Regions from separate parts of the Nisaea sp. genome, predicted to be linked through region 2. Evidence: riboswitches for the same ligand, from Rfam matches in the RefSeq annotation. Region 2 holds a riboswitch; each other region holds the start of a gene.
The links. Region 2 has a riboswitch for cobalamin ahead of cobW (cobalamin biosynthesis protein CobW). Riboswitches for the same ligand answer to the same signal wherever they lie in the genome.
Positions count from the first base shown of each region.

Region 1: another riboswitch for cobalamin. It lies ahead of VOI22_RS03865 (hypothetical protein); the one in region 2 lies ahead of cobW (cobalamin biosynthesis protein CobW).
Region 3: another riboswitch for cobalamin. It lies ahead of VOI22_RS07430 (CbtB domain-containing protein); the one in region 2 lies ahead of cobW (cobalamin biosynthesis protein CobW).

Region 1 covers NZ_JAXMNY010000001.1:812,532-820,337, forward strand. The annotation lists gene VOI22_RS03835 (antibiotic biosynthesis monooxygenase family protein) at 1-217, opposite strand, end outside; gene VOI22_RS03840 (NIPSNAP family protein) at 231-557, opposite strand; gene VOI22_RS03845 (winged helix-turn-helix domain-containing protein) at 628-1,311, shown strand; gene kynU (kynureninase) at 1,308-2,558, opposite strand; gene VOI22_RS03855 (CoA transferase) at 2,567-3,802, opposite strand; gene VOI22_RS03860 (YaiI/YqxD family protein) at 3,895-4,332, shown strand; cobalamin riboswitch at 4,369-4,566, shown strand; gene VOI22_RS03865 (hypothetical protein) at 4,599-4,865, shown strand; gene VOI22_RS03870 (FAD-binding oxidoreductase) at 4,928-6,364, shown strand; gene VOI22_RS03875 (carbohydrate ABC transporter permease) at 6,368-7,198, opposite strand; gene VOI22_RS03880 (sugar ABC transporter permease) at 7,195-7,806, opposite strand, start outside.
Region 2 covers NZ_JAXMNY010000005.1:102,539-110,344, forward strand. The annotation lists gene VOI22_RS19490 (glycosyltransferase family A protein) at 1-415, shown strand, start outside; gene VOI22_RS19495 (hypothetical protein) at 412-1,074, shown strand; gene VOI22_RS19500 (acylneuraminate cytidylyltransferase family protein) at 1,071-1,784, shown strand; gene VOI22_RS19505 (tetratricopeptide repeat protein) at 1,835-2,782, shown strand; gene VOI22_RS19510 (glycosyltransferase) at 2,829-3,998, opposite strand; gene VOI22_RS19515 (hypothetical protein) at 4,185-4,517, shown strand; gene VOI22_RS19520 (putative 2OG-Fe(II) oxygenase) at 5,058-5,693, shown strand; gene VOI22_RS19525 (hypothetical protein) at 5,697-6,074, opposite strand; cobalamin riboswitch at 6,192-6,420, shown strand; gene cobW (cobalamin biosynthesis protein CobW) at 6,524-7,552, shown strand; gene cobN (cobaltochelatase subunit CobN) at 7,593-7,806, shown strand, end outside.
Region 3 covers NZ_JAXMNY010000001.1:1,559,658-1,567,463, reverse strand. The annotation lists gene VOI22_RS07445 (hypothetical protein) at 1-389, opposite strand, end outside; gene VOI22_RS07440 (DUF1636 domain-containing protein) at 399-860, opposite strand; gene VOI22_RS07435 (CbtA family protein) at 857-1,600, opposite strand; gene VOI22_RS07430 (CbtB domain-containing protein) at 1,630-1,809, opposite strand; cobalamin riboswitch at 1,954-2,177, opposite strand; gene VOI22_RS07425 (sarcosine oxidase subunit gamma) at 2,232-2,840, opposite strand; gene VOI22_RS07420 (sarcosine oxidase subunit alpha family protein) at 2,833-5,865, opposite strand; gene VOI22_RS07415 (sarcosine oxidase subunit delta) at 5,862-6,152, opposite strand; gene VOI22_RS07410 (sarcosine oxidase subunit beta family protein) at 6,165-7,421, opposite strand; gene VOI22_RS07405 (hypothetical protein) at 7,540-7,806, opposite strand, start outside.

The DNA of each region.
Region 1 (7,806 bases), on a different contig from region 2:
GACGGTGGGCGACGAGGTTTCGCCAGTCTTCGACCGCTTTCTCGTCACGGAAATAGGAGAGGGATAGAAGTTTCCCCTCGTTGGTCAGGCTCTGAAAGCGTTCCACCGAGATGAAACCGTCAACCTGATCGACCAGCGCGCGCATGCTGGCGGCTATTTCCAGATATCCGTCCTTGTGGTCCGGATGCGGTTCAACCTCGAAAATGACGGCTATCATGGCTCGTCTCTCCCTATGCGTTTCTCTTTGGCGCCGGATTTGACGCATTGATCAGAAAAGTCCGGTCCTCACGCAGCAGGAACTTTTCCTTCTGTGCGAATTCATAATTCTCTTTGCCGAGCGGGTCAGCCGAAAGTCGCGCGCGATAGGCCTCGTAGGCCGCCAGGCTCTCGATATTGTAGACACCATAAGCCAGTGTGCTGGAACCCTCATGTGGGGCGAAGTAGCCGATCAGGTCGGCGCCGCAACGCGGGATGGCTTCCCCCCAGTTCCGGGCATATTGCGTGAATTGGTCTTTCTTCGTCGGATCGATGTTATAGCGGATAAAGCAGGTAAGCATGTTGTTCTCCAATGTGATGGAGGGACAATCCCATCTTGGCGTAGGTTTATGCTTCGGCTATGATCGAACTATGAAAGAAGGACCTGACATCGCGCTCATCGGCTCCCTGATTGGAGACCCGGCCCGGGCGAACATGCTGACTACGTTGATGACCGGCAAGGCCCTGACGGCGAGCGAGCTTGCCGCTGAGGCGGGTATCACCCCGCAGACGGCGAGCTCCCATCTCTCCAAGCTGGAAACAGCGGGTTTGCTGACCCAGCGCAAGCAGGGGCGGCACCGCTATTTTGAGCTGGCGGATGAAGAGGTGGGGAATCTGCTGGAAGCGATGATGGGGCTGGCTGCGAAACGTGGACATATGCGGGCCCGTACCGGCCCGCGCGATCCGGCACTGCGCAAGGCACGGGTTTGTTACAACCATCTGGCCGGTGACTTCGGCGTCCGTCTGTTCGGCAGCATGGTGGCGCGAGACCTGTTGGTAAAAGAAGGGGAGGAAATCTCCCTGACCGACGCCGGCGAGGTTTTTGTTGGTGAGCTGGGCATTGCCTTGCCAGACCTGACGCAATCCCGCCGTCCACTGTGCCGTTCCTGCCTCGACTGGAGTGAGCGGCGGACCCATCTGGCGGGCACGCTCGGCACTGGGCTGCTGGACCGGTTCTACGATCTCGGCTGGGCGCACCGGATCGAAGGCTCCCGCGTTGTCTCCTTCACCAGTGAGGGTGAACGCCGGTTCCGGGAGTGTTTTCCGGAAGCTTAGGTGACTGCCGCCCGGGCATGGAATTCGGGCTGGTCCCAGCTACTGGTCTCAAGGATGTCGCGCAAATGCTCGACCGCATCCCAGACGTCCGTGAACCGGGTATAGAGCGGTGTGAAACCGAACCTCAGAAGATCGGGCGCGCGAAAGTCGCCGATTACGCCACGGGCAATCAGGGCCTGCATCACCGGATAGCCGTTTTCATGCGCGAAGGAGACCTGACTGCCGCGTTGGGCGGGATCTCGCGGGCTCGAGAGTGTCAGGCCGAGACCGGCGCAACGCTCTTCGACCAGGGTGATGAAGCTCTCGGTCATCGCCACTGATATCGCCCGGACCGCATCCATATCGGCACGGGCCCAGACGTCCAGCGCCGCATCGAGCGCTGTCATGGCCAGCACCGGCGGCGTGCCACAAAGGAATTTCCCGATCCCGTCCGTCGGCGCGAACCGGTGATCGAAAGCGAACGGTGCCTTGTGCGAGAACCAGCCGGTCAGGGGCTGGGAGGCATCCTGCTGGTGGCGCGGGGCGACATAGAGGAATGCCGGGGCGCCGGGGCCGCCATTCAGGTATTTATAGCCGCACCCAACCGCGAAATCCGCGTTGGCGGTGGCGAGGTTGACCGGAACAGCTCCTGCGGAGTGGGCGAGATCCCAGAGCGTCAGCGCTCCGATGGCGTGAGCGGCGTCTGTCACGGCCTTCATGTCGTGCATGTAGCCGGTGCGGTAGTTCACATGCGTCAGCATCAGCACGGCAACATTGTCGGTGAGAGCGCCCGGGAGTTCGGACGGCTCATCGATCAGCCGAAGTTCATGCCGGCCGCCAAGCAATGCAGACAGACCTTCCGCCATATAGAGATCGGTCGGGAAGTTCGATTTCTCCGAGACGATGACGCAACGGTCCGGCCGAAGTGCCAGCGCGGCGGAGAGGCATTTGAAGAGATTGACCGATGTCGAATCTGCCGCGACGACGCTATCCGCCTCGGCGCCAATCAGCGTGCCGATCTTGCCGCCGACGCGCGTTGGAAGATCAATCCATCTCGCATCGTTCCAGCTTCGGATCAGGCCGTTACCCCATTCGTGCGTGACGCACGTGGCAACACGTTCCCGCGCGATACGGGGCAGCGGCCCGAGGGAATTGCCGTCGAGGTAGATCACATCTTCCGGCAGCTCGAATTCCGCGCGGAACGAGGCGAGGGGATCGGCGGCATCGAAGGCCGCGAAATCTTCCCGGGTCATTTTCGAGTGTGTCATGGTGCGGCTCAGCTTGTGTGATCGGGGCCGGCGACGATGCCTTCATCGTGCAACCGCCCGATGGCGCCGCTGTCGAGGCCGAGAAAATCCGCCAGAACCTCATCCGTGTGCTGTCCCAACTGCGGTGCCGGTGTCGGAACCTCGGAGGCCTGTCCGTAAAAATCAATCGGCGTGTCGGAAGTCGGATAAGTCAGGCCGCTGCCGTGGGTGACGGTGCTATAGGGCTTGCCCATTTCCCGGAAGCGCTCGCTCGCGACAGCTTCGCGCACTGTGCGATATGGCTCCCAGCAGACTCCGTTCTGCTTGAAGCGCGGCGCGAGGGCATCCAGCATCTCCGCCGCGACGGCCCGCTCGACGACAGGATTGATCTTCTCCCTGTATTCGAAGCGCAGCCCTTCATCCTTGGCGAAACTCACGCCGGTCTCCGCCTCGATGGTTGCGATTTCCGCTTCAATGCCGAGGGATGTCAGCAAGCCGGTCCATTGCCGGGGCGAAAGGGCGATGAGCATGATGTAGTGGCCGTCGCTGGTCCGGAAGTCCCGCCCGAAGGCGCCGAACACGTCATTGCCGTAGCTTGGCCGGTCTTCTTCCTTCGTCATCACTTCGGCGACCTGACCGAGGGTGCCGAGAGTAGTGAGCGCGACATCGCCAAGCGGAAGGCGGATTTCGGCGCCTTGACCCGTTTTCTGGCGCTCCCGCTCGGCGGCCAGCATGGCGAAAGCCGCGTTGGCACCGGCGATCAGGTCCCAGGCAGGCAGCACATGGTTTACCGGTCGCTTCTCGCCGACCGGACCGGGCTCTCCGGTCATCAGCGGGAAGCCGGCACCGGCATTGGCCGTGTAGTCGACACCTTGCGTGCCGTCCGCCCAGCCCATGATACGGACTGTGATGATATCCTCGCGCCGTGCTTTCAATGCCTCATGCGATAGGAAGCCGGCGACTGGGTAGTTGGTGACGAACAGGCCGCGCCCTTCACCGGGGGCGGTTGCAAGCTGCAGAGCAAGCTCCCGGCCTGCCGGATTGCGCAGATCCAGCGCCACCGACTTCTTGCCCTTGTTCAGGCCCTCCCAGTAAAGGCTGGCGCCGTTTGGGGCCTTCGGCCAACGCCGGTAATCGAGGCCACCGCCGATGGCATCGAAGCGGATGACCGTCGCGCCCATCTGCAGCATGTTAAGGGTACAGGAGGGGGCGGCGATGAAAGATGCACCCTCGACGACTGTCAAATCTTGAAGGACCGTGTACATCCGTGTTTCTTGGCCAGCTTAATGTTGAATGCGATCAGGTTGGGCTCGGAACCTAGCATGGTTGTTCGTCTGCAAAAGGGGCAAAGCACGCAATGAAGTCTGTCTATGTCGACGCTGATGCCTGCCCGGTGAAAAACGAGATCCTGTCGATTGCCGATCGGCACGACATCAAGGTTTACGTGGTGAGCAATCGCGGTTTCCGGACCGGCGACCGGGCGAATGTTCAGAACATTCTCGTCTCCGACAAGTTCGATGCGGCGGATGACTGGATCGTGGGCAAGGTGGCGGCGGGCGATATCGTCATCACCGGCGATATTCCTCTGGCGCACCGGGTGATCGAGAGCGGCGCGAAGGCAATCGGCCATTCCGGCAAGGAGTTCACCGAGGCGGGAATCGGCATGGCTATGGCGATGCGGGACCTGATGTCCGACCTCCGTGCCATGGGGGAAGTCTCCGGTGGTGGTGGCGCCTTTTCCAAAAGAGACCGGGAAACCTTCATTCGTGAGCTGGAACGGCTGATCCGCGAGTGATTTTCCGCCTGCTGCCTTGACACAGCAGGCCGCAAAGACGAGCCTTTCAGCGTTGGTGTCCTTCGGGACAAAAGGGAATCCGGTGCGCGGCTTTATCGCCGCAAGTCCGGGACTGCCCCCGCAACTGTAACCGGCAAGATCCGACCGGTATGCCACTGGCCCTGATGGGCTGGGAAGGCGGCGCGGATCGAAGAGCCGGGAGTCAGGAAACCTGCCAACGCTGTGTCCATTTTTAACCCGGGCGGGGTGTACCGGAGGAGGTTTAGATGTCCCGATTATTCGCCCAAACTCTCCCCGACGATTCGGAAAAAGAGCCGGATCGTGAGCTGGCAACCCTGATCCTGACGCTTCTGAGCGTTGCCGAGGATGACAAAACCCTCTCGCAATCCCTCTCCATGGTGCGGGCCGAGACCTCGAAAGAGGATTTCGACGGCGGCATGCAGGAGGCGGCGCGGCGCATTGGAGCGCTGTTCGGTGCCGCACAGCGTCTGGAACTGACCGAGAGAATTTCCATAAACAGATTACCCGTCTGATTGGCGCTTTCCTTGTTCGCTGATAGCCTCCCGCCTGAAATCATCTCAACGGGAGAGAGTGGGTGAACGATCAGACGCCCCAGTCCATCGATGCCGCGCTTACGGAAATCCGGTCCATTCTGGGGCCGAAGGGCTGGCTGGAAGATTCGAACGACACGCTGAAATACCGTACCGACTGGCGCGGCACGCCGACCGGCGACGCTCTCGGCGTTGCCCGCCCGGCCTCGACGGAGGAAACGGCGGCGGTTGTGCGTGCGGCGGCGAAGGCGGAGATCGCCATCGTGCCCCAGGGCGGCAATACCGGCCTTGCCATCGGCTCGATCCCGACCGAGCCGCGTCCGACCATCGTTGTCTCGACTGACCGGCTCACGGCCGTGCGTTCCCTCGATCCCGAGAATTACGCGATGATCGCGGAAGCCGGGTGCGTGATCCAGAACATGCAGGCGGTTGCCGCGGACGCGGGGCGGCTGTTCCCGCTCTCGCTCTCGTCGGAAGGCTCCAGCACGATTGGCGGCACGCTCTCCACCAATGCCGGTGGCAACAACACGATCAAATACGGCAATACCCGGGAGCAGATCCTCGGTATCGAGGCCGTGCTGCCGGACGGCTCCGTGTTCGACGGGCTGGAAACGCTGCGCAAGAACAATACCGGCTATGACATGAAGCAGATGTTCATTGGCGCCGAAGGCACATTGGGGATCGTCACTGCTGCGGCTTTCCGTTTGATGCCGCTGCCGCGCGTGCGTGAGACCGCGATGCTGGCAGTACCATCTCCGCATGAGGCACAGCATCTTCTGGCGAGCGCGCGAGAGCTGTCCGGCGACACGATCCTCGCATTCGAGATTATGCCGCGTGCCGCTTTCGACTTGGTCGTGAAGCAAATTGAGGGGATCACCGATCCGCTGTCCGCTGCGTCTCCCTGGTACGTGCTGCTGGAGATGGCAACACCGTCCCCGCTGGATGATCTCCGCGCCAAGCTGGAAGCGATCTTCGAAGACGCTATGGAGAAAGGCTGGGTGACTGACGGTGTAATCGCCGAGAGCGAAGGGCAGCGCCGGGATTTGTGGCGGATTCGGGAAGAGCAGGCAGAAGCCGGGCGTCGCGACGGTCGCCCGCGTATGGCCGGCGATATCTCGGTCCCTGTTTCCAAGGTGGCGACCTTCATCGATCAGTCGCAGGCCGCGTTAAGCGCGTATGTGCCGGGTCTGACTTTCAACTGCTTCGGCCATATGGGGGACGGCAATATCCATTACACGGCCCGTAAGCCGGCAAGCATGAGCGACGAGGAGTGGGAGGTTAAGCGCCCCGGTCTCTCCGAGCGCATGTACGAAAGCACGGTCGCGCTTGGCGGCAGCATCTCCGCCGAGCACGGCATCGGCTCGGAAAAGCTTCCGTATCTGATCAAATACGGCTCGCCCTCGAAAATTGCACTGATGCAGGCGGTCAAGAAGGCGATCGATCCGAAAGGGATCATGAATCCGGGCAAGGTTGTGCCCTGACCCCTACTTGATCCCGGCCCGCATGAAACTCTGAACGAATTGCCGCTGGAACAGCAGGAAGGCAATCAGCAGCGGGCCGGAGGTCATCAGCGTTGCGGCGGTGATGACGGCCCAGTCGATGCCCTGATCGGTCGATGAAAAGACGCTGAGGCCAACCGTCACCGGGCGTGTGTCTACCGAGTTGGTGATGATCAACGGCCACAGGAAGTTGTTCCAGTGATGGCTGACCGAGACCAGCCCGTAGGCGAGGTAGGTCGGCTTGGCCAGTGGCACATAGACTTTCATCAGAATGGTGAAGAACCCGGCACCCTCGACCCTTGCCGCGTCGTCCAGCTCTTTAGGGATGGTCTTGAAGGTCTGGCGCAGCAGGAAGATCCCGAAGCCGGATGCCATATAAGGCAGGCCGATGGCGATGATGGTGTCGACCAGACCGAGAAACCGCATGGTCCGGTAATTCTCGACAATCAGAATATCCGGCATCACCAGAAGCTGCAGCAGAACCAGCACGAAGACGGTGTCCCGCCCGCGAAAATCGAACCGGGCGAAGGCGAAGGCCGCAAGGGTGCAGAGCACGAACTGGCCGATCAGGATCGACGTCACCAACAACACCGTATTGAGGAAATAGCGGGCGAATGGCGCGGCGTTCCAGGCCGCGACGAAATTCTTCAGCGTCAGTGGCGCTGTCAGCACGAACCGGGTGGAGAATTCGGTCGGGTGAAACGCTGTCCAAACGGCGTAGATCAGCGGGGCGAACCAGACGAGGGCGAGTGCCCATGCGGCTGTTGTGTTCAGCGCCCGGTCATAGTCCAAGCGGAAGGCTCTGGCGGCGCTCATCGGTAATGCACCCGTTTGTCGAGAAGCAGGAACTGGCCTATGGCCACGGCGAACAGGATCAGCAGCAGGACGACTGTCAGGGTCGAGGCATAGGCTGTGTCCCAGAACCGGAATGCAGTCTCATAGATGTAGAACAGCAGCAGAGAGCTGGCATTGTCCGGGCCGCCTTCCGTCATGATGAAGATATGATCGACCAGCCGGAACGAGTTGATGATGGCGTTCACCGAGACGAACAGGGTGGTCGGCATCAGCAGCGGGAAGGTGATGCGGCGGAAGAAGTACCAGCGCCCGGCGCCTTCTATGGCGGCAGCTTCCCGGAGCGATGCAGGGATGGTCTGAAGCGCGGCCAGATAGAAAATCATGAAGAAGCCGGCTTCTTTCCAGATCGTCACCACGATGACGGCATTCAGCGCGCTTTCCGGATCGCCCAGCCAGTTCTGCTGCGCAAATCCGAAGGCGCCACGAATCTGGTCGATCAGGCCGAAGCCGGGCGTGTAGAAAAACATCCAGATATTGGCGACAGCGATCAGCGGCAGCACGGTCGGGGTGAAATAGGCCATGCGGACGAAGGACCGGCCCTTCAGCTTGCTGTCGACCCAGAGCGCCAT
Region 2 (7,806 bases):
GGTGGACGAGCTCTGGGCGGATTACCTGCTGGCCCATCTCGGCCCGGACGGCGATCCGAAACTCTGCGGCATCTATGGTCGGCAGGAGCCGCTGCCCGATACCAGCGCCATCGACCGGCGCGATCTCTGGACCACCTTCCGGGACGAGCGGGTGCGCCAGCGCCGGGATTACTTCTTCCACAACGCCAACTCGGGCATCCGCAAATCGATCTGGGACGAGCATCCGTTCGATGAGGAGATCCGGGGCGTCGAGGACCGGGAATGGGGCAAGCGCATGATCGCGCTCGGCCACGAAATCCTCTATGAGCCGGGCCTCCGGGTCTATCACCATCACGGTATCCATCAGGGCCGCGACGAGGGCCGCGCCAAACGCGTCGCCGAGGTTATCGATTACATCCGGACGAGCGCGCCATGAGTGACATCCTTGCCATCATCCCCGTCTATTCCGGCGCCAGTTCGACCCCAAAGCTGGTGAAGCCGCTGCACGGCGCCTCCAGCCTTGTCCGCACCATAGAGGCGGTGCTGGAAGATCTGCCGGAAGCGCATGTCGTGCTGACCGCCGACGATGACGCGGTGAAAGCCCAGGCCGCGCCCTTCGCAGACCGGATCACCATCCATGACCGCAAAGCCGAGAGCTATTCGGACGCGCTGGTGGACGTGCTGGATGCCCACCCGGCAAAACAGGTCGTCGTCGTCGAGCCGACCCATCCGTTCCGGCCGCGTGGCCTGATCCGGCGCACGGCGGAGAATCTCGCGGCCCGCGATCATCTCGACAGCGTGGTCTGCGTCCGTGAATTCGACGCCAGCCTGTGGCGACTCGATCCTGACCGCACCATCCAGGCTCTCGATCCGGGCGGCGACCGGCGCAGCTCGACCTATTTCCAGGAAGTCGTTGGCCTCGCGCTCGCCACCCGGCCGGAGCTGATCCGCGAGGGCCGTCGTCTCGGCGACGCGGTCGGCTTCGAGGTGGTCGACCAGTTCTGGGCCCTTGTCGATATCCGCGACGACATGAGCCTCGCCATGGCCGAAATGGTCGCGGACCGCTTTACCGAACTCAGGAATTCCATCGCATGACAAAGTCTGACCGCGTTCTCGCCATCCTGCCCGCTCGCGGCGGCTCCAAGGGACTGCCCGGCAAGAACGTCAAGCCGATCGGCGGAAAGCCGCTGATCGCCCATTCCGTCGAGCATGCGCTCACCTCCGGCGTCTGTGACCGGGTGCTGGTCACCACCGACAGCGAAGCAATCCGCGATGCCGCCGTTGCCGCTGGGGCCTGGTGCCCCTTCATGCGCGAAGGCTCTCTGGCAGAAGATCTGACACCGACCGAGCCGGTGCTGAAAGATGCACTGGAGCGGGCAGAAGAGATCGATGGGCCGTTCGGCATCGTCGTCTTCCTGCAACCGACGGATATCTTCCGCAAGCCGGAATGGATCGCCGAATGCGTCAACCGGCTGAAGGCGGATGACAGCCTGGAGACGGTCTTCGTCGCCAACAAGACGCACAAGAATTTCTGGTCCCGGAACGCGGACGGGGAATGGCAGCGGGTGTTCGACTGGATGGCCGTCTACGGCCCGCGCCAGACCCGCAAGCCTCTGTTCCGTGAAGATACCGGCCTCGCCTCCGCCATCCGCGCCGACCTGATCCGGGCCGGCAAACGGACCGGCATGAAGGTCGATATCCTGGAGATCGACGATGTCGCCTCCGGCATCGACATCCACGACGCCTTCGACCTCTACATGGCCGAAAAGGCGCTGGAATATTTCGCGAAGAACGGCGGGCAGTAAGCCCGCCAGGGACGGAATAATAATGCTGCGACTTAAGGCCGGAGAGACTCATGCACTTCTACCCCGACGAAGCCTTAAACGAGCAGCAGGTCCTCGAGCGTTATCAAGCCGCCCGATTGAGCGGGCACCCGGATACCGCACTCGGCTGGCTCCGAATGCTGATCGCGGCCAAACCTGGAGATGCCCGGCTCGCCTTCCTTATGGGCCGCACTCTGGTCTCGGCCGGCAGGTACGATGAGGCCGAAGCCTGGCTGGAACACGGCCTCGCCTATCATGTCGGGAGACAGCCTCCGGCGACGGCAGAGATCCGGACGCCGCTTTGCATCATCGGCATGCCACGAAGTGCCAGCAGCAACCTGACAAAAACCCTGGCCACCTTCACCCACCGTCCAACAATGGAACTGGGCTTCGGCGAATTGGCGCCACGTATCGACGTTCCTTTACAGGACGCTTATCTGAAGGCCTTCGTTGAAGGGCGTTTCGCCTGCCACAGCCATCTCAGCCCGACGAAGGAGTCACTTGAAAGGCTTGCGGCAAGCGGCGTCGACAAAATCTTCGTGCAAACCCGCGATCCGCGGCAGGCTCTGGCTTCTTTTCACGGATACTCTCTTAAGTCGGCAGAGATCCTTTCCCGCCTCAACCATGTCTATGCTGGATACAGTTACCTGCCGGCGAAAGAGCAAGTGACTTTACTTGCACGAATTTATTATCCGAGCCTCCTGACATGGCTGAAAGGTTGGGAAGATGCCCAGAAGGAACGGAGGGCCGGATTGGAGATTTCCATCGGCCGGTTCGAGGACATGGTCGCCGATGAGGCCCGCTACCGCTCAACACTGGCCGATTTTCTGGCGGTTGCGTTGGAGAATGTTCCGCCAATCCAGGAAGACGGGCGGCGTACGCCACCCAAAGACGAATGGCGCGGACTACTCGCACCTCAGGAACAGCAGGTACTGGATGACAGATTGAACGGCATCAGGTCTGAGCTTTATTCAGCCTGAAATCCGGCAGCGTCATCTCCGGTGCCTGCAACCTCAACCATTTCCCTCAATGCTTGCTCAAGATCAGATCGAGTCGATTGCCAATGAGGTGCTGACTGTGGGTCTTGTCGAACCCACTTAATGCCACTTCCTTCAGTTTCTCCTGGTCACTCAGGATATACCGCACCCGCTCTTTTATATCCGAAAGGTTGTACGGATCGTAAAGGAATACGTCCTCATTATCCGTGAAGTTATTTTCCAGGTAGCTGTTCTTTTCAGAAAGCACAGCCGCTCCCCTGGCCTGGGCATTGAAAAAACGTTCGGTAACACCGTTACGGTAATTGGGTAGATTGTTGATCATCAGCTTCGCGTGGCACATCGCGTACAATCCGAGGATAAAAGGATCTGATCCTCGGAAGTTGGAGTCTTTCAGCTGCTTTACCCCTCGCCCCGCCAATGAAGAAATCGCCTCACGGTGCGGGGACACAACTTTGATGTCGATACCGTTGAGAGCGCGAAACAAATTCACCCGGTTCTCACCCCTAACGAAAGCGTCAACCCGTGTCATAATCTCGCGGAAAATCTTCCTGTCGTCGGAATAAAGTCCAATACCTAACGAATCGTCCACCGCCATGCCAATGCGGGTTACCGAGCGGGTATCGCCAGACCGCATCAGATCAAGAGTCCCCGTTGCCAGATCGAGCAGGTGGGACGGAAGCGCGTTCAGTTTCTTGAGGTCCTTCTTCAACTCCTCAAGATCAACGCTACCGACGAACAGGAGCTCTATTGGCCGATCAGAAAAGGTTTTCTCGATAAACTCGCGATCCATGATCGCCGGGGTCATCATGGTCGCCCAATGCGGCACGTGAATTGCTGGATTGACGGCGTCGAACCAGTAGTTGACTTCGCTGATGTGGTCCGCGTCCGCACAGAGAAAGTATTGATCTGGATCGCTACATACTCCCCGGTCACCAACCATGAATGGATTGTCCTGCATCCAGCTGAGTGTTTTGACCCGCTGGAAATGCTTTAAAGTATCCATGGTCATGTTCATGAGCAGGCGAAACCGGATCATTTCCTTAAACCCGATATTACGCTCGTATTCGGGAAGGGTTTTTCCGATGACGTTAATTCCGGCCCTCTCCAGCCCGCTCCAGAAATCTTGGGCGACTACCGAGGGAAAGCCTGAAAGGGCATGATAAGTGATAAGAATTTTTTTCAAATTCAGAGGAGACATCAGTGCATCCGGCAGGTGGGAAATTTTCGAAAAAAGATTGAAATGATACCCGGAATATCGGCTTATCAAAATGCAAAAAGTTCACTTTTTAGTTGAGCTCACTCATATTTCGATTGTCCCGTTATTCAATGCGTAAAGGTTAATCAATTTAAGCGCTATACAAAATGCGTGAAAAACCATCAATTCATGACCTATCCTATCGATTATTTGCGAACGGTGATTGCGCCTGGCGACCGGACGGAAGCGCGCCTGCTGCTGAGCGAACGGGCATTGGCGGCATCTAAGGTCTGGACTGGCCCCAGTGCCGGAATTGCGCCGCGCCCTACTCTCCGCTCCGCCAACGCGGGCCCGCTCAACGGCGGCGATGCGCTGAAACAAAACGGCATGACGTCAGCCGGGAGTCTGCATGTTATCGATCTGCCGCACGGCCTTGTCATCCTGGTCAGCAAAATCCGCGCCTTTGGCAATGAAGGGCAAGGTAATGCCCGGAGTCAAACTTTCCAGTCACAGCAACGTTGAAGCACGCTTTCCGCTGGCCTGTGCTCTGGAAGGAATGGAACAACGGGGTACGGCCATAATGCGCTGCCGGACAAGCCAAATCCTTGCCCCGGAGGATGTTCTCGGTGCGGGCCAGCGTGGTTTTTCCGCCAGCTCATGTCAGACAGCCGTTCGACAGGTATGCGAAGAATTTCGCCACACCTGAACAAACGCCTCAACTAAACGGCACCGAAAACGCTGCGGCGACTGGGGCTCGCCTGCTGCGCGGTGACAGAACAACCGGTGCGAGCCGCTCTCGAGCCGGAACCCGGCGAAACTCCATGGATCGGCCCGGACGGAGCTCACACCTACGAACCGGCTTTGCTCGAGCAGTGAGCAGAAAATACCGGATTGCGGCGGCGGGCCCATAAGCGTGGGGCCAAGCGGGAAGGCGCCGGACGGTCTCTCACCGCTTTTCTTCCCGGCCTTCACAAAACTACGACAAACCGGTGTTTGACCGAGCGTCGCCCTGGCATGCTATGGAAGTAGCCGGACACGGACGTGATTGCAGGGGGCTGGCCGATGGAACTGAAGTTCGATTCCCGCACGGATATTCTCGAGGTTTTCCCGACCCGGTTGTTCATGTTCGCCATCGAAGGCAGCGCGCCGCTCAATGACGCGCTGAAAGCCGCCGTTCTGACCCGTGAGGCATCAGGCGAGCAGAATGCCGGTGGCGTTATCGGCGGCTGGCGATCCGGCGGGAATCTATTCGACTGGCAGGACAAGGGCATCGACACCATCCGGCAAACCGCCCTCGGCGCCGTCCAGACTGTGGTGCCGCAGATCGCCGGAGGTGACTGCACATTCAACGCCCGGCTCTCTGGCTCGGCGACGGTGCTGCGCTACGGCGCCTATGAAAAAAGCCATCTCAAACCGGGACATCACCTGACGATGATCTATACGGTCGAGGCCGGCGACACACCCAACGCCGACGCACCCGAGAGCGGGACTATCGAGATCGACGACCCCCGTGGTGCCGCCAGTCTAGCAGGATTACCCATTGATCCTGTTGGCAGCCCCATGCTGGTCGCTCCCAAGAATGGCCAGCTCACCGTTTTCCCGAGCTGGCTCACTTTCCGCACGAACCCTTATTACGGAGATGGCGAGCGGGTTACGCTCACAATCTCGGCGGAAATCCTGAGCCTCAAACGGTCCTGATTTTCAGACGGAAATATTAACCAGGGAGCCACGCTGGAGGTCTTCGGCAAGGGCAACCCGTTCGGCTCCCTCCGCCTCGGACAAAGCCCGGCGGCGCTGGTCAGCCCGGTCGGAGGCGGCGGCAGCGGCGCTTTGTGCATCGCTCAACTCGGCCTCGCGCCGGGCGACGGCATCCTCTGCGGAGCGCAGCTCGGACTGGGCTTGCGACACGGCAGCGCTTTGCTGGCCGGACGTTCCCAGAACCGTGGTTGCGGCAACCGCCGCACTGTTTTCCGCCGCAACAGGTGCGCCGGATTCCGTGGGCGAGCTTGTCTGTCCCGTTCCATTGCGGTTCAGGGTGCTGAGTTGAGGCGCTATCGAAGCCGTCGCTGTGATGGCCATTTCTGGATGTCCGGTTCCGGCCCGCCGGGGCGGGGCTTCCCTTCGATATAGTCATGAATGTAGCCGATTTCAGCCTCTCCGTCGACGCGCTCCCTTGACACTGCCCCCACGCCGTCCGACAACGGTTTTGCTTACGGTTCCCGCCCTTTCATTCGGAGGGGGGATCAAAAGGGAACGCGGTCGGTTCGGCGTGTCTGCCGGATCAAGCCGCGGCTGCCCCCGCAACTGTAGCCGGCGAGCGGTCTGTCCCGAAGCCACTGGACGCAGGATTTCCTGCATCCGGGAAGGCGGACAGAACGTTATGACCCGGCGAGCCAGGAGACCTGCCGTCAGCATCGTCGCCCGCCTTGATCCGGGGTGTGATCAGGGCACGGTCTTCCGTTCGGTGACGAGAGCGCAACGCACCGGTCCAAGGCATAATGTCGTGGAAGGCCCAGGAGACAGAAGACATGACAGAGAAGATCCCCGCCACCGTCATCACCGGCTTTCTCGGCGCCGGCAAGACCAGCCTGATCCGGTATCTGGTCGAAAATAACGGCGGCCGCCGCTTCGCCTTCATCATCAACGAATTTGGCGATCTCGGCGTCGACCGGGAACTGCTGACCGGCTGCGGCATCGAAGGCTGCAGCGAGGACGATGTGGTGGAGCTCGCCAACGGCTGCATCTGCTGCACCGTGGCGGACGATTTCCTGCCCGCCATCGAAGCCATCCTGGCACGGCCGGAACGCCCGGATCACATCATCATCGAGACCTCCGGCCTTGCCCTGCCAAAGCCGCTGGTGAAAGCTTTCGCCTGGCCGGAAGTGCGGACCCGCATCACTGTCGACGGCGTGGTCACCGTGATCGACGCGGCCGCCGTTTCCGAAGGCCGCTTCGCCGACGATCACGACGCAGTGCAGGACCAGCGCACGGCAGACGAATCCCTCGATCATGAAAGCCCGCTGGAGGAGTTGTTCGAGGAACAGCTTCAGTGCGCCGACATGGTGGTGCTGAACAAGACCGACCTGCTGGACGACGCCGGGCTTGCCAAGGTTCGGGAAGCCGTTGCGCCCTATCTCCGGAGCGCGGTGAAGACCGTCACCAGCGCCCATGGCCAGCTCGGCGCGGACGTGCTGCTCGGCCTTGGCGCGGCAGCGGAAGACGATCTCGACAGCCGCCCTTCGCATCATGACGACGGGCACGAGCACGACCACGAGGATTTCGACAGCTTCGTCATGCCGCTCGGCGTGATCGAAGACGCCGACGCGCTCGAAGAACGGATCATCGCCGCCGTCCAAAACCATGATATTCTGCGCGTAAAAGGCTTTCTCGATATTCCGGGCAAGCCGATGCGGCAGGTGATCCAGGGCGTTGGCCCGCGCATCCAGCGCTATTTCGACCGCGACTGGCAGGCAGGCGAGACCCGCGCCTCCCGGCTCGTGGTGATCGGCCATCACGGGCTCGACCGGGACGCCATCACCAGCGCCATCGCCGGGTAACACCCGCCCCGCAGACCCACCCGCATAAGGCGGAGGCTCCATGCATCTCCTCGCGGCTACTCCCGGCTCGGTCACCGACGGCAGCGAAGCCGTCGATCTCGGCCAAACGCCGGGCGACATCCTGTTCCTGAGCGCAGCGGACACCGAACTCGCCTGCCTCGCGCAAGGCTATGCACAGGTGACAGCGGGTCATGACGGCCCGTTCCCCAGCCTGCGGCTGGCGAACCTGATGCAGCTCGGACACAATCTCTCCG
Region 3 (7,806 bases), on a different contig from region 2:
TGTTCTGCCGGGCCATGCGCAGTCTGTTCGCTCTCGGCGGTGACGAAATGGACGTGAGCCTTGCCGTCGGAGTGCCGATGGACGCGCCAGGCACCTCCTTCACGCCAGAGGCGCAGCAGGACACGGGCGCCGAGGATCACAAGCAAAATGCCGACACCGAACTCGAAGATCGTGCTCCATTCCTCGCTGACGCTGAGGCCAAAGCCGATCATCAACCCGGTGACGGCGCCGAGGATCAGCGAGTGACCCAGCCCCCAAGCGAGGCCATGGTGCACCGCGCGGCGCACCGAGGTGCCCGAGGTGACCATGCTGGAAACGGCCGCGACATGGTCCGCTTCAAAGGCGTGCTGCATTCCGATCAGGAAGCCAAGCAGCAGAATTCCGGTCATTCGATCCTCTTAACTTAACTGGTCTGGGGCCGGAACCTGGTCCGCGGCGCTGCTGTCTTGTGTCTTGTTTTCGTCATGATCCGGCGGCGGCAAAAGCCGGCAGATCACACCCTTGCGGAAAACCGGCGGTCTGTCGCGCAGTTTGGGAACCCCGTGCGGGGCGGCGGCGACAGCGCGCGCCGCGGCTACCAGTTCGGCGCCGTCATGCTCGGCATTGACGTCGCCCAGCACATAGCTCCAGAGGCCGGGCCCTCTGAGCGCGACGGTGACCTGGCGGTCGCATACGGCCATGCATTCGATCGGGCGGACGGTGATTCCGTCCTCGTCGGCACAGAGTGCTTCGACCCGCTCGAGCAGGACGCGCCCATCGCCTGCCGGATCCTCGGAGTGGCGGCAGGCGGTACAGATATCGATGGTAACGGGATGAAGCGGACGACGAGAATCGTCGTCCGCAAATGATTGTTCGCTCACGCCGCGGCTGCTGCTTCGGGAGTGCCGGAACGCTCCCAGACAAAACCGGCGATGCAGCCGGTTGCCGCCCAGGTCACGGCGTGCACTACAAGGGAAGCGGCGGCGAAATGGCCGGACAGCTCCGACGGCACGTCGCTGATATAATCGTCCGGGTGCGGGGCGCCGATCACATGCGGGATCGCGATCAGGACCAGACCCGCGACGATTGCCAGCGGCGTGGAGACACGCAGTGCCAGGAACAGGCCGACGGCTGTGGCCAGGGCCGTGCCGATCCACCAGATTTGCCGGTCCTCTAGGACTGCGGCGGCCGCGCCCGGAAGTTCCGGGCTGAGACCGAGGGCCGGTGCAAGGCCGGTGGCGGCAAAGGCTGCCGCACCCCAGATCAGGCCAGTACGGGCAGTGATCGTCGCATTGCTGAGAACCATGGCCGCGAGCAGGACCAGGGCAAACCCGAAGGTCGTGCCGATTGTCGCGATCGAGGTCGAGAGCGTCCGCTCCAGTCCGTCTTCCGGAGCCCAGGTTTCCTTGGCGCCGTGCGCTTCTGTTCCATGCGCGAGATGCACAAACGCGTCCGACTGGTTTTTGGCGAAATGCGCAACGAGAATTTCGCCCGCACTGGCCATGCCGCCTTCGTAACGTTCGGCCTCAAGAATCAGGGGCGTTGTTGTCACTGCCTGAAGCGCTGCGACCAGAATCCCCGCGGCGAAGCCGGCGACGAGCGCCGACTTTATGAATTTCATGAGCATCGCAGTTCCTTCGTGCCAAAGGCTTAGTGGCAAGGGAAGGCCATGCTGTGACGGGTGTCGTGAGCTGTGTTGTGCAGGGCGGTGGCATTGGCAAAACCGGTCAGGTAGACGATGCCGAGGCCGGCCAGAAGCGCAAAGACCGCCACCATCTTGGTGGATTGGCTGGCGGTGAGAGATGTGGATTTCTGAACTGCTGAAGTCATGTGTTCCTCCGATCAAAAACGATCCGGATACGGCCCTCAGAGCTGTATCCGGGCTTGTTCAGAGGCGAGAGAACCAAGCGGCGGCTTCCGGCCGCCAATTTGGCAATACGCTCACCCCGACGTTGTCATTGATGCCGCCGCATGGGCGCCGGCATCGGTGTCGGCAGGTCTCCTGGCTCGCGGGTCATTGCTTCATCCTGCCTTCCCAGTCCGCTCATGCGGGGCCAGTGGCTCAGTCCGGATGTCGCTCGTCGCTCACAGTTGCGGGGGCAGCCACGGATTCGGTCCCTGATGGGTACGCCTCGCCGTGTTCCCTTTTAATCCGTCGCCATGTTTACAGCGGCGGAACCAACACTCGTAAACTATCCCTCCCGGTCAATTCGGACAAGCGTGATGCATGTCCCGACCAAAAAATGCATGCCTCAGGATACGCGGCAGCCATATTCCAATGCGCCATCCTGTAGTGCCTCCAACAGATGCGCTGCGTAAGATCGGTGCACATAGATATCAAACACCGGCTCGGCGCTGCGGCAATCGATCAGGGCCGGTGCGTGGAAGACTCCGGTGATCCGGCTGGTATCGGCCAAAAACGCGGACGGGTGCATATCGATAGAGCAGCCTTTTGCCAAAAGCGTACGGGCGTCGCGTCCCGACAACCGAAAAATCGTGCGCGCGTGACTGAGGTCGATGACCGCAACACTATCCGGAAGCGCCGAGCGAAGATGCGCGGCGAGATCGCGGTGTTCAGGCTCTATGACCAGCCATTTTCCGGTGCCTGTGCCGAGGATGCGGGGCTGCCCGTTTCCGGCGCTCTGGTTCGGTGTGAGGGATGGAGCGGTGCCGGTGGCCGTTTCCAGTGCTTCAGCCAACGATGGAATTACATCGGCACGAGCTTCGACCTGCACCACGGAAAACGGGGTGCGCTCGGTCAGGTGAATACCCGGACCGTCAAAGCGATTGGCCCCGTGGTCGCCTGGTTCGAGAATTCCGGCGAGGGCCGAGCGGCGGGCGAGAATCACATCGTCAGCCATGGAGCCTTGCTCCTTCCACGTCATAGACATTCGGACTGGTCACCTTCACCTGGACCGCTTCGCCCTTGAGCGGGAAGACCGCCCAGACCGTATCGCCGATCCTGTTTGGACCGTCTTTCAACAGGCCGAGCGAAATCGGATGTCCGACATTCGGGCTGATCGGGGCGGTGGAGGAAACATGGCCGAGCTTCGGCACCGGTGGCGGCGTTTTCGGGTCCTCCACCAGGATCGATCCAGCGCGGATCTTCGTCTTGCCGTCGACCGGTGTCAGTCCGACCAGCGTCGGGCGGCCCAGATCGTCCATGCCTTCACGGGTCGAAAGGGCGTCGCCGATGAAGCGCTTCTTAGAGCTCATCATTTTGCCGAAGCCAAGGTCGGCTGCGGAGACGCGGCCGTCGATTTCGGCGACGGTCACGTGGCCTTTTTCGATGCGCAGGATGTTCAGCGCTTCGAGGCCGTAGGGCACAAGGCCATGCGACTCGCCAACGGCAAGGCAGCGTTCCCACGCGGCTTCGCCATACCCGGCAGGCACGGCAATCTCGTAGGCCAGTTCTCCCGAGAAGCTGATGCGGAAGACCCGGGCCGGGAAGGCTCCGAGTTTCGTCTCGCGTACGCCCATGAAAGGGAAGCCCTCGTTGGAAAGGTCCACTTGCGGGAACAGGTCCTGCAGGATGGCGCGGCTGTTCGGCCCGGCAATGGCCATGGCGGCCCAATCGTCGGAGACGGACGCGATCTTCACGTCGAGGTCCGGCCAATGGACCTGCAGATGCAGCTCCAGATGCTCCATCACCGGACCGGCTTCTGCTGTGGTCGTCGTCATGTAATAATGGTTCTCGCCGATCCGCGAGGTGGTGCCGTCATCAAGGGCGACGCCGTCCTCACGCAGCATGACGCCGTACCGCGCCTTGCCGACGGCCAGGGTCTTCCAGCCGTTGATATAAACCCGGTTAAGAAGTTCCGTGGCGTCCGGCCCCTGGATATCGATCTTGCCGAGGGTCGAGACGTCCGAGATCCCGGCGGTGTTACGCACCGCCAGCGTTTCCCGCTCGATGGCCTTGAACATCGCTTCGCGGGAATTAGGCTCATCCTTGCCGAGATAATATTGCGGCCGCATCCAGAGCCCGGCTTCCATCATCTGTGCGCCATGCGCGAGATGCCAGTCGTGCATCGGCGTGCGCCGGACCGGGTTCTGGTGACGGCCGATCTCGCGACCGGCAAAAGCGCCGATGGCGACCGGCGTGTAGGGCGGCCGGAACGTCGTTGTGCCAACTTCGGAAACGTCGAGACCGCGTGCTTCGGCGAGCACGCCATGACCATTGATATTCGAGGTTTTGCCCTGGTCCGTGCCCATGCCGAGTGTGGTGTAGCGTTTCAGGTGCTCGACAGAGACATAACCTTCGCTCTGGGCCAGCTTGACGTCATCCGCCGTGACATCGTCTTGCAGATCGACAAAACGCCGTCCCTTGCGGCCCGGCAATGCCGGAACCTGCCAGAGGATCTTGAGCGGGCCGGTTGCCTGCTCGTCGGTGGACGGGATATCAGCCACAGCTCCAGTCGTGAAACCAAGTGCCTCGGCGGTCTCCTGACCTGCCGTATACCCGTCGGCAAGGCAGTCTCCGAGGCTGAACCGGCCTCGCGCGGCGCCGATGGAGCGGTCGTTCATGCGGGACGCGCCCGGCACGAAGGCGCCGATGGTCGGATCGTAGACCGGCTTGCCGCTCTGGTGACTGTAGAGATGGACGTTTGGGCTCCAGCCGCCGCCGGTCGCCAGCAGGTCGCACGGAATGTAGCGGGTTTCCGGGGTGGCGCCGGACTGCAGCGTGCCGAGATCGGCAATGTCGACACCGGCAAGGCCGAGATAGCCATGGGTGCGGACCACGACAGCCCCGCTGACGACATCAATGCCCTGGGCGATGACATCTTCCTTCAGCGGACCCTGTCCGCCGGTGCGTGGGTCGATCACGCCGCGCACTTCGATGCCCGCATCCGCAAGGTCGAGGGCGGTGCGGTATCCATCGTCATTGTTGGCGAAGACAACGGCATGCTTTCCGGGCTGCACGGCGAAACGGTTTGCGTATGTGCGGGCGGCTCCGGCCAGCATCACGCCGGGGCGGTCATTACCGTCGAACACCAGCGGTCGCTCGGTCGACCCGGTGGCCAGCAGCACCTTTTTGGCGTGGATCAGCCAGCGGCGCTGGCGTACCTGGAAGGGAGCGGGGACGGGCAGATGATCGGATACCCGCTCCAGCACGGCGATGGTGTCGCCATCGTAGTAACCGAAAGCCGTCGCGCGGCGGAGCAGAGTAACGTTCTCCATCTCCTCTAGCTCAGCGAAAGTGCTCGTGGCCCAGTCCATGGCGGGGTTGCCGTTGATGGTCTCGCGCTCACTGCGCAACCGGCCGCCCGGCTTGTTGTTTTCGTCGATCAGGAAGACACGGGCGCCGCTCCGGCCTGCGGTCAGGGCAGCGGCAAGTCCGGCCGGGCCGGCACCGACCACTACGATGTCCGCATGTCCATGCATCTTGTCGTAGATGTCTGGATCGCTGACATGTTTGGCCTCGCCCATGCCGGCGGCCTTGCGGATAAAATGCTCATAGAAGTGCCAACCTGGCAGGCCCATGAAGGTCTTGTAGTAGAAACCGGCAAACAGGAAGCGCGAGGCAAAGTCGTTCACGCCCATAATATCGAGCGCGAGGGACGGCCAGCGGTTCTGGCTTTTGGCTTCGAGACCCGCGAACAGCTCGATCTGGGTGGCGCGGGTGTTCGGCTCCTGCCGTCCGCCGGAGCGCAGGTTCACCAGCGCGTTGGGCTCTTCCGGCCCGGCCGAATAGATACCGCGCGGACGGTGGTATTTGAAGCTGCGGCCGACCAGCTTGACGCCGTTGGCGAGCAGGGCGGAGGCCAGCGTATCGCCTTCATAACCGGTGTAGGACTTGCCGTCGAAGCTGAAGGTAAGCGGGCGGGTGCGTTCGATCTCGCCTCCTTCGGACATCCGGAACGGCTGCTGTTCCTTGCCGCGAATCATGGCTTGGTCTCCGCTTCGGGCAGGGGGATGTCGTCCGCAGGCCGTCCGCACCCGAGGATCTCGTGCGTCAGGATATTGCGCAACACTTTCACCACCTCCCGGCAGCCGAGGCTGTGATGCCAGAGCTCCAGATGCGGGCCGCGCGGATTGTCGCGCGTGTAGACGTAATCGACCCATGCCGGGTCGTTCTTTTCGGCACCGTCCGGGCGTTTCTTGGTGGCGTCGCCGATATAGGTGAACTCGTCGTGGGCGCGTTTGCCGCAATAGGGGCAGTCGATATAGAGCATGGTCGGCGCCTCCTAATGGTGCCCCGGCACGGGGCCGGTCGCTTCTTCGTCGAGAATGTAGCCGCGCTCGAAGCGGTCGAGCCGGAGCCCGGCATTCAGCGGATGCGGCTCGTCCTCGGCGATCGTGTGGGCGAAGACCCAGCCGGAGCCCGGGGTCGCCTTGAAGCCGCCATAACACCAGCCGCAATTGAGATAGAGGTTGTCGATCGGCGATTTGCCGATGATCGGGCTGCCATCCATGGACATGTCCATGATGCCGCCCCAGTGCCGGAGAAGCCGGAGCCGTGACAGCGAGGGCACCATGGCGATCCCGCCGCGCATGACATGGTCGATGGTCTCCATGTTGCCGCGCTGGGCGTAGGAATTATACATGTCGAGATCGCCACCGAAGACCAGGCCGCCCTTGTCCGACTGGCTGAGATAGAAATGCCCGGCGCCATAGGTCACCACATGGTCGATCAACGGCTTCAGCGGCTCGGAGACGAAGGCCTGCAAGACGTGGCTTTCGATCGGCAGCTTCATGCCGAGTTTGGAGGCGAGATAGCCGGTGCTCCCGGCAACGGCGAAGCCGATCTTGCCGCAGCCGATAGTGCCGCGCGATGTCTCGACGGCTTCGATCCGGTTACCGTTGCGCTTGAAGCCTGTGACCTCGCAATTCTGGATGATGTCCACGCCCAGCCGGTCCGCGCCGCGGGCGAGGCCCCAGGCCACGGCGTCATGCCGTGCCGTGCCGCCGCGCGGCTGCAGCAATCCGCCATAGATCGGAAAGCGCGCTTCGTCGGAGTAGTTGAGATAGGGCACCATGCGTTTGACCTGTTTCCGGTCGAGCAGTTCGGCGTCGATGCCATTAAGGCGCATGGAATTGCCGCGCCGTGCGAAGCGGTCCATCTGCCCGTCCGAGTGAGCGAGATTGAGCACGCCGCGCTGGCTGAACATGACGTTGAAATTCAGCTCGTGGCTCAGTTGCTCCCACAGTTTCATCGACTTCTCGTAGAAGTGCGCATTGTCGTCGAGCATGTAGTTGGAGCGTACGATGGTGGTGTTGCGTCCGGTATTGCCGCCGCCGAGCCAGCCTTTTTCGAGCACGGCGACATTTCGGATGCCATGCACTTTGGCGAGATAGAAAGCGGTGGCCAACCCGTGCCCGCCGCCACCGACAATGACGACATCATAGCTTGGTTTTGGCTCAGGGTCGCGCCAGGCACGCTGCCAGCTCTTGTGCCCGTTGAGCGCGTTCTTGATCAGATTGAAGACGGAATATTCGGCCATGAGCGGATTGCCTGCCGGATCGTTAGGAAATGACCCAATATGCCTAGCACCGGCCACGGCAATACGAAAAGCCAGATTACGACCTGCTGTCGCGCAATTGCGTCATGCAGGCATTCCGCTACATCCGCTCCACCCGTTCGGCCAGTTGCGCGGTGATACCGGCGGAGATCCGTCCGGCCTCACCGGCCATCGCTTCGATGAAGACGACGAGGGGTTGACCGAGACGGTCGATCAGCGAGTCCTGATCGGCGGTAACGTCCTGATCGGTGAGCGCCTGCCGCAGCAGTGCCTTGAACTCCCGATTGACGTAATCGACCCTGGCTTCACTGCTGGCGAGCCAGCGGGCCGCGGTATGACGGACGGATTGCAGGCTTTCGTCTGTACG